2 regions of the Paenibacillus puldeungensis genome follow, and region 1 is predicted to be linked to the other one. Evidence: predicted binding sites of a transcription regulator. Region 1 holds the regulator's gene; the other holds the start of a gene.

Region 1 (5,800 bases):
CGGGCAAACATTTAGGGATTAATATGAAGTATTTTACAGTCATTCACACCTTAACCCGCCTATTCAAAGATAGTAAGACAGGCCAGTTTCCGAATTTGCGTATCCAGTTGCAAAGCTCGGTAAACGAAAAGTCGGCTGAGTGGTGCTCCGTTATTGACAGCTTTTATCCTACGCTTGTAGATGTGAAAGAGACCTGGGACAAGCTAAACGAGTTGCTGTTCACGCTTATGCCGGAACGCAGTGATGCTGCGCCTGGAGATCCTGGTCAATTCGTTTTTCGGCTGCTGCCGCATAAGAAGCCGAAGGATTGGGACACGCTGGCTGCGCTGGAGAACCAAATTTATGTCTCGCTTGGGGACGTGCTGCGCAAAGGAGAACGCCTGCTCAGTCAAATCAGGGAAGAGCAGGACGATATCGGATCGGAAAGCTTGCTGACCGACATCAGCGGTTTGCTTAAGGACTTGGGAACCGAACGCGAGGCGTTGCGCTTCTTCATGAAATTAGATGGCGAAGATACCGTCTATTGGATGGAGGGTAACGGAAACTATCGCAGCCGGTCTTTGCAAATGTATGCTGTTCCCATTGATGTGAGCGCCCAACTGAAGGAGTATTTTTTCGACAGTAAGAAAAGCGTGGTCATGACCTCGGCAACTTTATCGGTTGACAAATCGTTTCAGTACATGATCGAGCAATTGGGGCTGCAGGAAGCGGCCTCCGAGGATCGGTTGATCACCTCGATGCTGCCGTCACCGTTTAACTACCGGGATCAGGCATTGCTGGTCATTCCGAGGGATTTTCCTAGCGTCAAAGGAAGCGTTGGTGATGATCACTTCGTCACCACGCTGGTTCGGTCGTTGGCGGATACAGCCATCGCCACGAAGGGACGCATGCTCGTACTGTTTACGTCTTACCGCATGCTCCGCCAGGTTTACGACCCACTAAAGGAGCTGCTGTCCGCGGAAGGGATCACCGTCATAGGACAAGGCATGGACAGCGGCAGCCGTACGAAGCTGACCCGTCGGTTTCAGGGACAGGATGCTTCGGTATTGCTCGGAACGAGCAGCTTCTGGGAAGGAGTAGATATTCCCGGTGAGGCTTTAACGAGCTTAGCGATTGTACGTCTACCTTTTCAGCCGCCGAATCATCCACTTGTGGAGGCAAAGAGCGAACGGCTGCAGAAGGAGAAGAAAAATCCTTTTATGAAGCTGTCAGTGCCTCAGGCTGTCATTCGTTTTAAGCAAGGATTTGGACGACTCGTCCGTACCTCACAGGATCGGGGAATCGTGATCGTGTATGATACGCGCATCTTGGAATCATATTACGGAAAATATTTTCTATACTCTTTGCCAGGTCCGAAGATGGAGCATATGCCGCTTGGTCAAATGGTTCCACGCATATCGGAATGGTTGAATCCTGAGGAACAATCATAGTCCTCAATCTTGCGCCAGAATAGGGGGAAACAAAGTATGAAATCAGAAAAAATTTCGGATGCTGTCGTTCGCAGATTGCCGGTATACCTGCGTTTTCTGAATGAACTGAGCCGCCGCGAGGTACCTACGGTTTCTTCGCAAGAACTTGGCCAGAAGCTGGACCTCAATCCGGCGCAAATTCGTAAGGATCTCGCTTATTTCGGCGATTTCGGGCGAAAAGGCATTGGATACGATGTCGCTTATCTGATCGAGAAAATTCAAGAAATTTTGAATTTAGACCAGCAAATCAATGTTGCTTTGGTGGGTGCTGGTAATCTTGGTCAAGCACTATCTAACTATAATGCATACTTAAAAGATAACATGAAGATCGTGGCCGTTTTTGACGCTTCGCCTGAGAAGATCGGCAAGCAAATTAACAATATTACGATTCAGCCCATCGATGATCTAGGCGACATGGTCAAGGCTAATAACATCCGCATCGGAATTATTACAGTCCCGGATTTTGAGGCTCAACGCGTTGCTGATCAATTGGTTGAGGCTGGAATTAGAGCTATCTTGAATTTTGCACCGACGGTATTAAAGGTTCCGCCGGAAGTTCGAATCCATGCGGCTGACTTTACAACGGATTTGTTAAGCTTGGCTTATTATTTGGAGGATGGAAAGGAACCGGTAAGTTATGAGTCGTAAGTGGTTGATTAAGAATGGTACGTTTGCCGTGTTAAAGGAAGATTGTACCATCGTTCGCGGATATATGCTTGTGGAAGGGGATACGATCACTTACATTGGTGAACAGCGCCCGGAAGGCGTAGAAGGGGCCGAAACATTTGATGGCAAAGGATTGCTGTTCCTGCCTGGGCTCGTAAATACGCATGGCCATGCGGCGATGTCTCTTCTTCGTGGATACGGAGATGATATGGTGCTTCAAAATTGGCTGCAGGAAAAGATGTGGCCGATGGAAGCCAAGTTTACGGGGGCAGATGTTTATGCCGGAACAGCATTGTCCGTACTGGAAATGCTCAAAGGCGGAACAACGACGTTCCTCGACATGTATGACCATATGGACCAAGTGGCTAAGGTCGTTGAAGAATCGGGGATTCGCGCCGTATTGACGCGAGGGGTGATCGGCCTTTGTCCTCCTGAAGTTCAGGATCAGAAGCTGCAGGAGGCTATCCGTTTCGCCCGCGATTGGCACGGTAAAGCGGATGGACGGATCACGACTATGATCTCGCCGCACGCTCCTTACACCTGCCCGCCTGACTACATCGAGAAATTTGTTCAGGTGGCACATGATCTGGATCTTCCAATGCATACGCATATGTCGGAGACGCTTGCGGAAGTAGAGCAGAATGTCAAGGACTATGGGGCTCGGCCTGTAGAGCATCTGCGCAAACTTGGGATGTTCTCGCGTCCAACTTTGCTGGCGCACGCCGTGCATTTGACGGACGAGGAAATTTACGTGTTAGCTGCACATCATGTTGCCGTCTCGCATAATCCGGGTAGCAACCTGAAACTGGCCAGCGGTGTGGCTCGTGTTCCGGAGCTATTAAGCAAAGGGGTCGTTGTTTCACTGGGCACGGATGGCGCTGCGAGCAACAACAATCTCGACATGTTTGAGGAGATCAGGTTGGCTGCTCTGATTCATAAGGGTGTTTCCGGCGATCCTACCGCAGTTCCAGCATTAGAAGCTCTCAAAATGGGAACGGAGTATGGAGCGAAATCGCTCTTCATGCAAAACACAGGCAGGCTGGCTGCTGGGATGAAGGCGGATTTCATCGCGCTGAATACGGAGCAAGCTCATTTTCTGCCGAAAACGGACTACATTTCCCATGTCGTTTATTCCGCTGGTCCGAAGGATGTCGAGCATGTATGGATTAACGGCAAGCAGGTGGTTAAACACGGGGCCTGCCTCACGCTGGATGAAGAGAAGGTTCGCTTCGAGGCTCAGGCAGCATTTGAAGGTCTGCTAGCTCGCTAGATTACAGTTGGCAGTATCCGCAGCTTCAATCTGGCGGGTTCGACTGCCTACTTCGGAGAAAGGAAGAGAAGGTTGAGAAAGAGAACCAAATGGCTCCTGCTCTCCCTCCTGATCCTGCTGCTCGTGCTCTTTGGACTTCACCGCTTTTATATTTACGTTAATCAGGATTATTGGAATGGTGAGTCGGCAGCCATTCAGCAGGCAAAGCAGGAGTCGGGTCTGGTGGAAAGCGATCAAGTATGGAAGTCGGTATGGGATGAAGTGTGCTGGGTCGTCAAGGGCAAGGACGAATCTGGCCGAGATATGATGGTCTGGTTGAGAAAAGATCATGCACCGGAAGTACGGCTGTTATCGGAAGGCGTTTCGGAGGATCAGGTTCGGACCCTCATCAAGGATCGATTGCCTGGTATAAAGATCGTTCGACTGCTGCCGGGGGTCTATAACGATAAGCTCGTTTGGCAGCTATTCTATAAAGAGAAAGATCACCATTACTATCGCTTCTTCGATTTTAGTAAGGGGGAGCCGCTTGAGGAAGTGTTTACACTACCGAACCGGTAATGGCGATTTTACCAATTGTTAGCCTGGCCGTTATAAAGCGACTATTTGACAAAAGATGACTTCTGATATCCATCAGGAGTCATCTTTTTTTACGAAGATTACAAGGACGGCGCCCCCTACCAAGCTGCGGGCTCGTCGCCTGTTGCCCATCGCCCGTCGCCCAGTGTTGAGTAGATGTATTTAGTGCAGTTATTTCATCACGTTTGCAGGGTAGGAGAAAAGTAGATGCAAAAAATACAGCTAAATAGGGCTCGTAGGCTGATGAATGGGATTTAGGCCCGATTTAAATGTACATTTTGCAACTAAAGTGGGAAAAATGAACAGTTCGGACGGATTAGATGTACTTTTTACAACTACGTGCCGTACCTTTCGGTTGAATGCATATGGTCAAGAAGAAAAATTTACAGCAACAACGTTCAAAGGAGTCAATTGTTTTTTTACTTATAGGTTATTTTCAAAAGGTATGGACCCCATGCAGACTTTTATATTCCGAAGGAGTACATTTCTTCATGTTTTTAAAAACTCGATTGAAGGTGGGCAAACTCCCAAAGCCGGAGCTCATGGCCACTTCCATAATCGACAGATTCGGATCGATCAGCAGCTTTTCCGCATGCATGATGCGGTGTTGGCTTAAGTAGTGGTAATAGGACATGCCCATGTATTGCTTAAACAAACGCATGAAGTGAAATTTGCTGAAGCCGGAGAGCTCGGCGAGGTGCTCAACCTGAATATCCTCGGTGCAGTGCTCATTGATATACGTGCAGACTTGCATAAGCTTATCGATGTATTTGTGCTGCTGTTTCTGACCTTTTCGGTGAGAAAAACGGCGTTCCCGGTTCATAAAATGGCGTCCGAGCAAAACGAAGAACTGGATGAGCATCGCATAGGCAGAGGCCTCTTTAAGAAGTGCTTTGCCGAAATATTCACTTGTCAAATCGTGCAAGAGCGATTTCAAAGCCTCGTGCAGCTCAGGTTCCTGATCGGAAGTGATGACAAGGCAGGGGCGGAGTAAATGATACGTGGAATCTAAGCCGTTCAAATGATAGAGCAGGGCGCAATCAAATTGCAAAATGATCCGCTCTCCGGTATTAGGAGCAAAAAGCTGATGCAGTTCGCCGGGCGGGATAATCATAATGTCCCCGGGGTTTAGAACATGCTGGGTACCGTCCACAACTGCGGTGTAAATACTTTCGAGCGGCATGATTACTTCGGCGGCGGTATGCCAATGGATCGGGTAATCCTCGGCTTCTTTATTCAAGTAAATACGTATTCCAAAATGTTCTCGATAGGAGACGGTTTCCTTGGAGCCATCCAGCATTTCGATCAACTGCAACCCACCCTTTCTTTGGTCAGATTGATGAAGCACTCCGATCAAATCAAAGACATTCACTCCCAATCTATCACATCGCTGCGTGGCCAATTGAGCAATATTTGAGGAGCCGAAAGCTAAATTCACGAAGAAACCGCCAAATGTATGCCGATATAATAAAGTAGAGTGAAACCGTATTCAAAATGATATCATGCATTTGTCATATTTTACAATTCAAATCTTATATTCTCAAATGAAGGACAGGTGGGGTTTCCATGGTCGAACTAGTTCATGACGAAGAGAAGATCAATGAGTACAAACTACGCTCGAAGCAGCTTGTTTCACAAATGACCCTTGATGAAAAGATCCATCAAATGGTGCATACTGCCCCAGCCATCGAGCGGCTGAATGTGAAGGCATATAATTGGTGGAACGAGGCGCTTCACGGGGTGGCACGGGCCGGAGTGGCTACGGTGTTTCCTCAGGCGATCGGATTGGCGGCAACATTTGATGAGGACCTGCTCGAAG
Region 2 (5,800 bases), on a different contig from region 1:
CTTGCTTTTGAATATCCGGCTAAAATAGTATTGGTTCTTGTATCCTACCTTAATGGCCAAATCCCCGATTTTGATGTTTGAATTGATATCTACCAAGATTTCCTTCGCTTTTGAGATCCTTAGCTCCGTTATGTAGTCCATGAACGATTTCCCGGTTTCCTGCTTCATCCGTTTGCTAAGATAAGTCGGATTAATGTGGAACAAGGAGGCGATGCGGCCAATGGACAGCTCGGGATCCTGATAGTGATTGTCAATAAACTCCGTCACCTTATGAACGAGCACCGTTCCATCCCCCGTATGGGCTAGCGGCTTTTGCTCCTGAGCTATGCTGCCGGCACTCCATTCATTGGGTAATTTTTCCTGCAGATGTTTATCCAAGCGGTCCAAGAGCTTATTCAAATCGCTCTTAGGTACCGGCTTTAAAACATAGTCGAACGCTTGCAACTGTACTGCCTGACGCGCATATTCGAAGTTGTCATAGCCGCTGATAATGACGACAATGACCGAGGGCCACCGCTCTCTCATGAGGCTGATCATATCCAATCCATTCATGTTCGGCATACCGATATCAACAAAACAAACATGTGGAGGAGCCATCTCCAGCTGATGTAGTGCTTCACCGGCACTTTTAGCTTCGCCGACGACCTCAAATGGATAAGGGCTTTCCTCGATAAATTGTTTTAGCCCTTTGCGAATGATCTTTTCATCATCGACGATTATGATCTTCCACATCCTCATTCCACTCCCAATTCAAAGGAATTTTGACAATCATCTTTGTAACCCCACCTCCGCTACATACCGTAAGTCCGTATTCATCTCCAAACGCAAGTCGAATACGATGATTGACGCTGTACAATCCAAAGCCTGTGGCGGAACTATTATACTTGTCCTCTTGCAGCGCATGATTGATCTGCTCCAGCCTATCTGTCGGGATCATGGCCCCATTATTCTCGACCTGAATGATGATATATGGAGCCTCCTCATAGGCGAGGATAGAAATCGTATACTTCCGATCTCCTAAAGGCTTAATCCCGTGATAGATGGCATTCTCTACAAGCGGCTGAAGCATAAACCGGATTACCTTGTGTCGAAGCAGTTTTTCATCATAGCGAAGCTCATAATCGAGGATATCCTCATAGCGCACGCATTGAATATGCAGATAGCTCTCGATGTGGTAAAACTCCTGCTCCAGGGGAATATAGAGGCTGCCGGAGCCTAGGCCGAGTCGAAAATAAGTGCTCAATGCCTCAACCATTTCCACGACATTGTCTGCACCGTAATCTTGTGCCATCCACTGAATCGTGTCCAGTGTATTGTATAAAAAATGCGGCTTTATCTGCTCGTAAACAAGCTTGAGCTCGATCTCCTTCTTCTCCTGCTCTGAACGATACAGCTGAACGAGCATTTCGTTGAGGCTTCGTCCCAGATCGCCGATTTCATCCTTGCGGGATTCATCGGCACGGATAGCCTGGTCGCCTTCCTGCACTTTTTTCATCACCAGGCGTAAGGATTGAATCGGTCGAATGATGGACGATGCGAGCAGGGTAAGCAGAACTATAAATACACCGCCGATCAGGACGCCTACCAGCAATGCCGTTCGTTGGGTCTTCATGACTGCTAGCGACAGCTGCGAGTTCGGCACCTTAAGTACCAGCTTCCATCCCTGCACACTTTGAATCGGAGCCTTAAACAAACTGACCTCCTCGTTTGAATCATCTTTTATCTTATGTATTTGGCTCGTAGAGCCGTTCGCTAGGACGCTGTGGTTGACAATCAGTTGCCCAGATTGGTCGTACAAGGCGATATCCTGCGCGATCTCCTTCACCTTATCAGTAGAGACTGCGGCTGCAATATAGACGACTTCTTGATTTACAGCTGGATTCACCCTATATAAAATAACGACGATCTCCGCACCGTTTGCCTTTGAAATGATCGGGTTGCTTACCACATACCGGGCCTTGGAATCGATCATATTCCGGTAGTAATGCCTGTTTAGAATTGAGAAGGGCCGATCATTTAGGGACCAGGAATTGGCCTTGGAGTCTACCACGCGGATTGACTCATATTCCTCTTTCTTTTTTGCTTCCAGCTTACGAGTTTCCTGGAGCAGCTCTTTTCTCGTCCATTGATGATCCGAAGCCAGTGATGCAAGCATGTCAATCTCATCGATGCGCTGGTTGAACCAATCATTGATCTGATCGCTCCGTGCGTTGACGACCTGTTGCGTTAGACTCCTGTTCAAAGGAACAACGGTATGATTCATTTCCATGTAAATAGCGACAAGCAGTGCAACGAACAATAACATAAAGCAGCCGCCCGCATAAAGTATCGTTTTGCGCTGAATGGAATGCATTGATTATCAAAGCCTCCATATGTATTTTTTTCATGAAGCCCGAAAAAGACAAAAAAAGACCGGAATGTGCAAATACATCGAGACATGTCATCTCTATAATAAACATTGTGCATAATTTCACATGAATTCCCATTCATGTTCAGGCCTATCATACAAGATTTCCATCAAACGGCCTAGCACAATTATTACTTTTTAAAGGAGATTAGAGAAGATGGTGAGTACTCGCGCAAGAAAGCTATTACCGATTTTGCTGATCGTATGTCTCATGATGACTTTGTCGGCTTTCGGCGGAAAAGCTTTAGCCACCAACTCCAGCACTGGCGGGACAGTAGTTATGGAGGGAGTTGGAGAAGGAAAGCATGGGGATATCAAAGTCGAGGTATCCTTCTCGGACAACAAAATAACGGACATTAAAGTTATGGAACAAAAAGAAAATCCAGTGCTAGCCGAGCCTGTATTTAAGCAGCTTAAAGAGAATGTTATGACTGCGAATAGCCCGGAGGTCGATGTGATCAGCGGTTCAACCGTTACAAGCAAGGGCTATCTTGAAGCGATCCGGAACGCTATTAAAAAATCCGGTCTAACACTCGCAGCAGCGGGCGCAGCTTCAAACACGCAAAAAACCAAGGAAGCAGCCGATCAAACCTATGATGTTGTAGTAATCGGCGCCGGAGGTGCGGGATTCAGCGCAGCCATTGAGGCCAAAAAGGCGGGGGCGAGCGTCGTTATTCTGGAAAAAATGCCGACTGTAGGCGGGAATACCCTGATCTCAGGCGGTGAGATGAACGCTCCGAATAACTGGGTTCAGCGTGCTCTCGGAATCACTGGCGATTCCGCAGATTTGTTCTATGAAGACACAATGAAGGGCGGAGACAATCTGGGTACGCCTAAGATGGTTCGCATCTTGGCTGACAATGCGCTCGCTTCTGCGGAATGGCTGCGCGACGACATTAAGGTTCAATTCCTTCCGGATCACCTGTTCCAGTTCGGCGGACACTCCAAGCAGCGGGCTTTGATTCCTGTAGGTCAAACAGGTGCCGAAATGATCACCAAGCTCAAAGCTAAGGCCGATACGGACAAAATCGTGATCAAAACCAACATGAAGGCCGAAACGTTATTAACGAATGACCAGGGAAAAGTTACCGGAGTTACCGCAACATCCAGTACTGGCGACAAAATTACGTTCCATGCCAACAAGGGTGTCGTGCTTGCTACCGGCGGCTTCGGCTCCAATATTGAAATGCGCAAGAAGTATAATCCCGAAATGGATGAAAAATATATGTCCACCGATTCGCCAGGATCGACTGGAGACGGGATCGTTATGGCGGAGGCCGTTGGGGCCGAGCTGACGAATATGAAATATATCCAAACGTACCCGGTTTGTAATCCAGTAACAGGTGTGATTTCCCTTGTTGCTGACTCTCGCTTCGACGGCGCCATCCTGATTAACCAAAAAGGTAAACGCTTCGTGGAAGAGTTGGAACGTCGTGACGTCATTTCCAAAGCTATTCTGGCCCAACCTGGCGGTTACACCTATCAATTGTGGAACCAAAAGATTGCGGACATCGGCAAAACCAATGAAGTTCATAAAGACGAATATGATCAAATGATCAAGCAAGGCGTGCTCTACAAAGCCAAAACGATTGAGGATGCCGCCAAATTTTTCAAAATCGATGTTAAAACGTTAAAAGCGACGATCCAAAAAGTAAACAAATATGCGAAAACAGGCAAAGACCTTGATTTCCATCATCGTGCAGGACTGAAATCGCTTGAAAAAGGCCCTTATTACATTCAAAAGGCAGTTCCGTCCGTTCACCACACGATGGGTGGCTTGGTCATCGACGAGAAGGCTCGCGTGATCAATGAAAAAGGCGAAATCATTTCTGGACTCTACGCAGCCGGCGAGGTTACCGGAGTAATTCACGGGACCAACCGACTGGGCGGAAACGCGATCGCCGATATCATTACGTTCGGACGTATCGCAGGACAAAACGTAGCTGCTAAGAATTAATGCAGTACAGAAGCAAGTAAGGGTGGACAGAAGAGTCTACTCTGTGGATTTGAACAGGTCGATTATGGCTTAATAACGCCATGATTGGCCTGTTTTATTATTTTACGGGGAAGAAGTTCTGAGAATTGATACGGGTGGCCGGAATCTTCAACCTAATTTAAAATCTTCATTATCCAGCGCGGGATATATAGGACTAGATCAGACACCAGTGTAACGATGTCGGATGCCTTATCTAGCTTTGTTCTTCCTGGCCATTTAACCAAGATATCCACCTCACTCTAAATTATTATTGTTATATTATCATATTTTATAAAAAAATACATGATTATACAGTAAAACCTTAATATCGCCTTGACTCTCGCTTAACAAGTTACCTAATGTTAAAATGGGTATAATTGGAATTTGTCTTGATAGTAGATTGACAGAGTGTTCAAGTCTTTCTTAAGGACCTGGGGCTGGAGTTTAGCACAATACTGGTAAAGGAGTACGTCATGTTCGACTGGATCAGAAACCACAGCTTGATTGAATACATTGAAGAAGAACCGAGAATAGATGTGAGCCATCCGGGGTTTCGTATGGAACAGCTTTTGCTGGATCAGGAGCCCGAGCAGATGACGGCTTTAGCACAATTTTTTGCAGCAGTCAGTGTTTGGGGAAACGATAATACGATGAATATTATACCCGTGGACGATGAAGAAGTGCGTAAACTGGTAATGGACGAGCTATCTATTCATTATCAAAATGTGAGGCTTTGCATTGAGGAACATCGGACTCAGTTAGTCTACCTACAGCAAATGAAAGCTAAATCAGCTGAGCTTTTTGCCACGGCTAATCCAAAATTCATGATGGTACTGGAGGATCTGTACCGGGAGCCACGCAGTAAGGATCAGATGCATTTGATGGGGAAAAAACGCAGCTTGTTGTACTATTCGGTTGATCCAAGTAGTCTTACGTCTTTTGACGTAGACGGCACGGCTAGTTTAAAACTATTGCTGAACCAGACTTATTTCGAGCGAGGCGAATCTTTTGTGCTTCAGCCACGGGGCTGGGTATTTGATGATGGATTGAGCGAATCGTTGGCTCTGCGTTTTTTTGCCGGATTTGTACCGGCTCTTACGTTAGTAGTTGATGGCGAGACGGATCAAGTAATAAGTCTTGAGCTGTCGCGTGCTGAAATCAGGCATCAGGTTGAATTAATTGGGGCAAGGCCGTCGGCGCCTCGCAGAAATAACCACTTTCTATATTTGGATCTCGGCGGGGGATTGGTTTACGTCATCGATTTGGAAGGGCAACCCGAGGTGAAGACGTGGGAGGACATAAATAAGCGCGATGTCTATAAACTGGCGGAAAAAGAGAGATTTGCACAATTTGATCACGAGCGGGCGGAGCCAATATCAGGCGGGGTCGGCATTTTACTCGATCAGGATTCTATTGAA

The links. The regulator Rex, encoded in region 1, represses fermentation and respiration genes when NADH is low (regulators of the CRP and FNR family bind a similar motif). The targets are predictions, from matches to a motif close to TTGTGAAATATTTCACAA.
Region 2: ACFQ3W_RS15655 (flavocytochrome c) is a predicted target of Rex. The motif match lies at 2,459-2,476, and genes of this name have one in related genera.

Annotation. Positions count from the first base shown of each region.
Region 1 is NZ_JBHTLM010000020.1:30,462-36,261, forward strand. It holds gene dinG (ATP-dependent DNA helicase DinG) at 1-1,430, shown strand, start outside; gene ACFQ3W_RS21040 (redox-sensing transcriptional repressor Rex) at 1,440-2,117, shown strand; gene ACFQ3W_RS21045 (amidohydrolase) at 2,107-3,405, shown strand; gene ACFQ3W_RS21050 (cell wall elongation regulator TseB-like domain-containing protein) at 3,478-3,963, shown strand; gene ACFQ3W_RS21055 (AraC family transcriptional regulator) at 4,418-5,419, opposite strand; gene ACFQ3W_RS21060 (glycoside hydrolase family 3 C-terminal domain-containing protein) at 5,548-5,800, shown strand, end outside.
Region 2 is NZ_JBHTLM010000011.1:80,883-86,682, forward strand. It holds gene ACFQ3W_RS15645 (response regulator transcription factor) at 1-732, opposite strand, end outside; gene ACFQ3W_RS15650 (sensor histidine kinase) at 707-2,353, opposite strand; gene ACFQ3W_RS15655 (flavocytochrome c) at 2,565-4,364, shown strand; gene ACFQ3W_RS15660 (hypothetical protein) at 4,856-5,800, shown strand, end outside.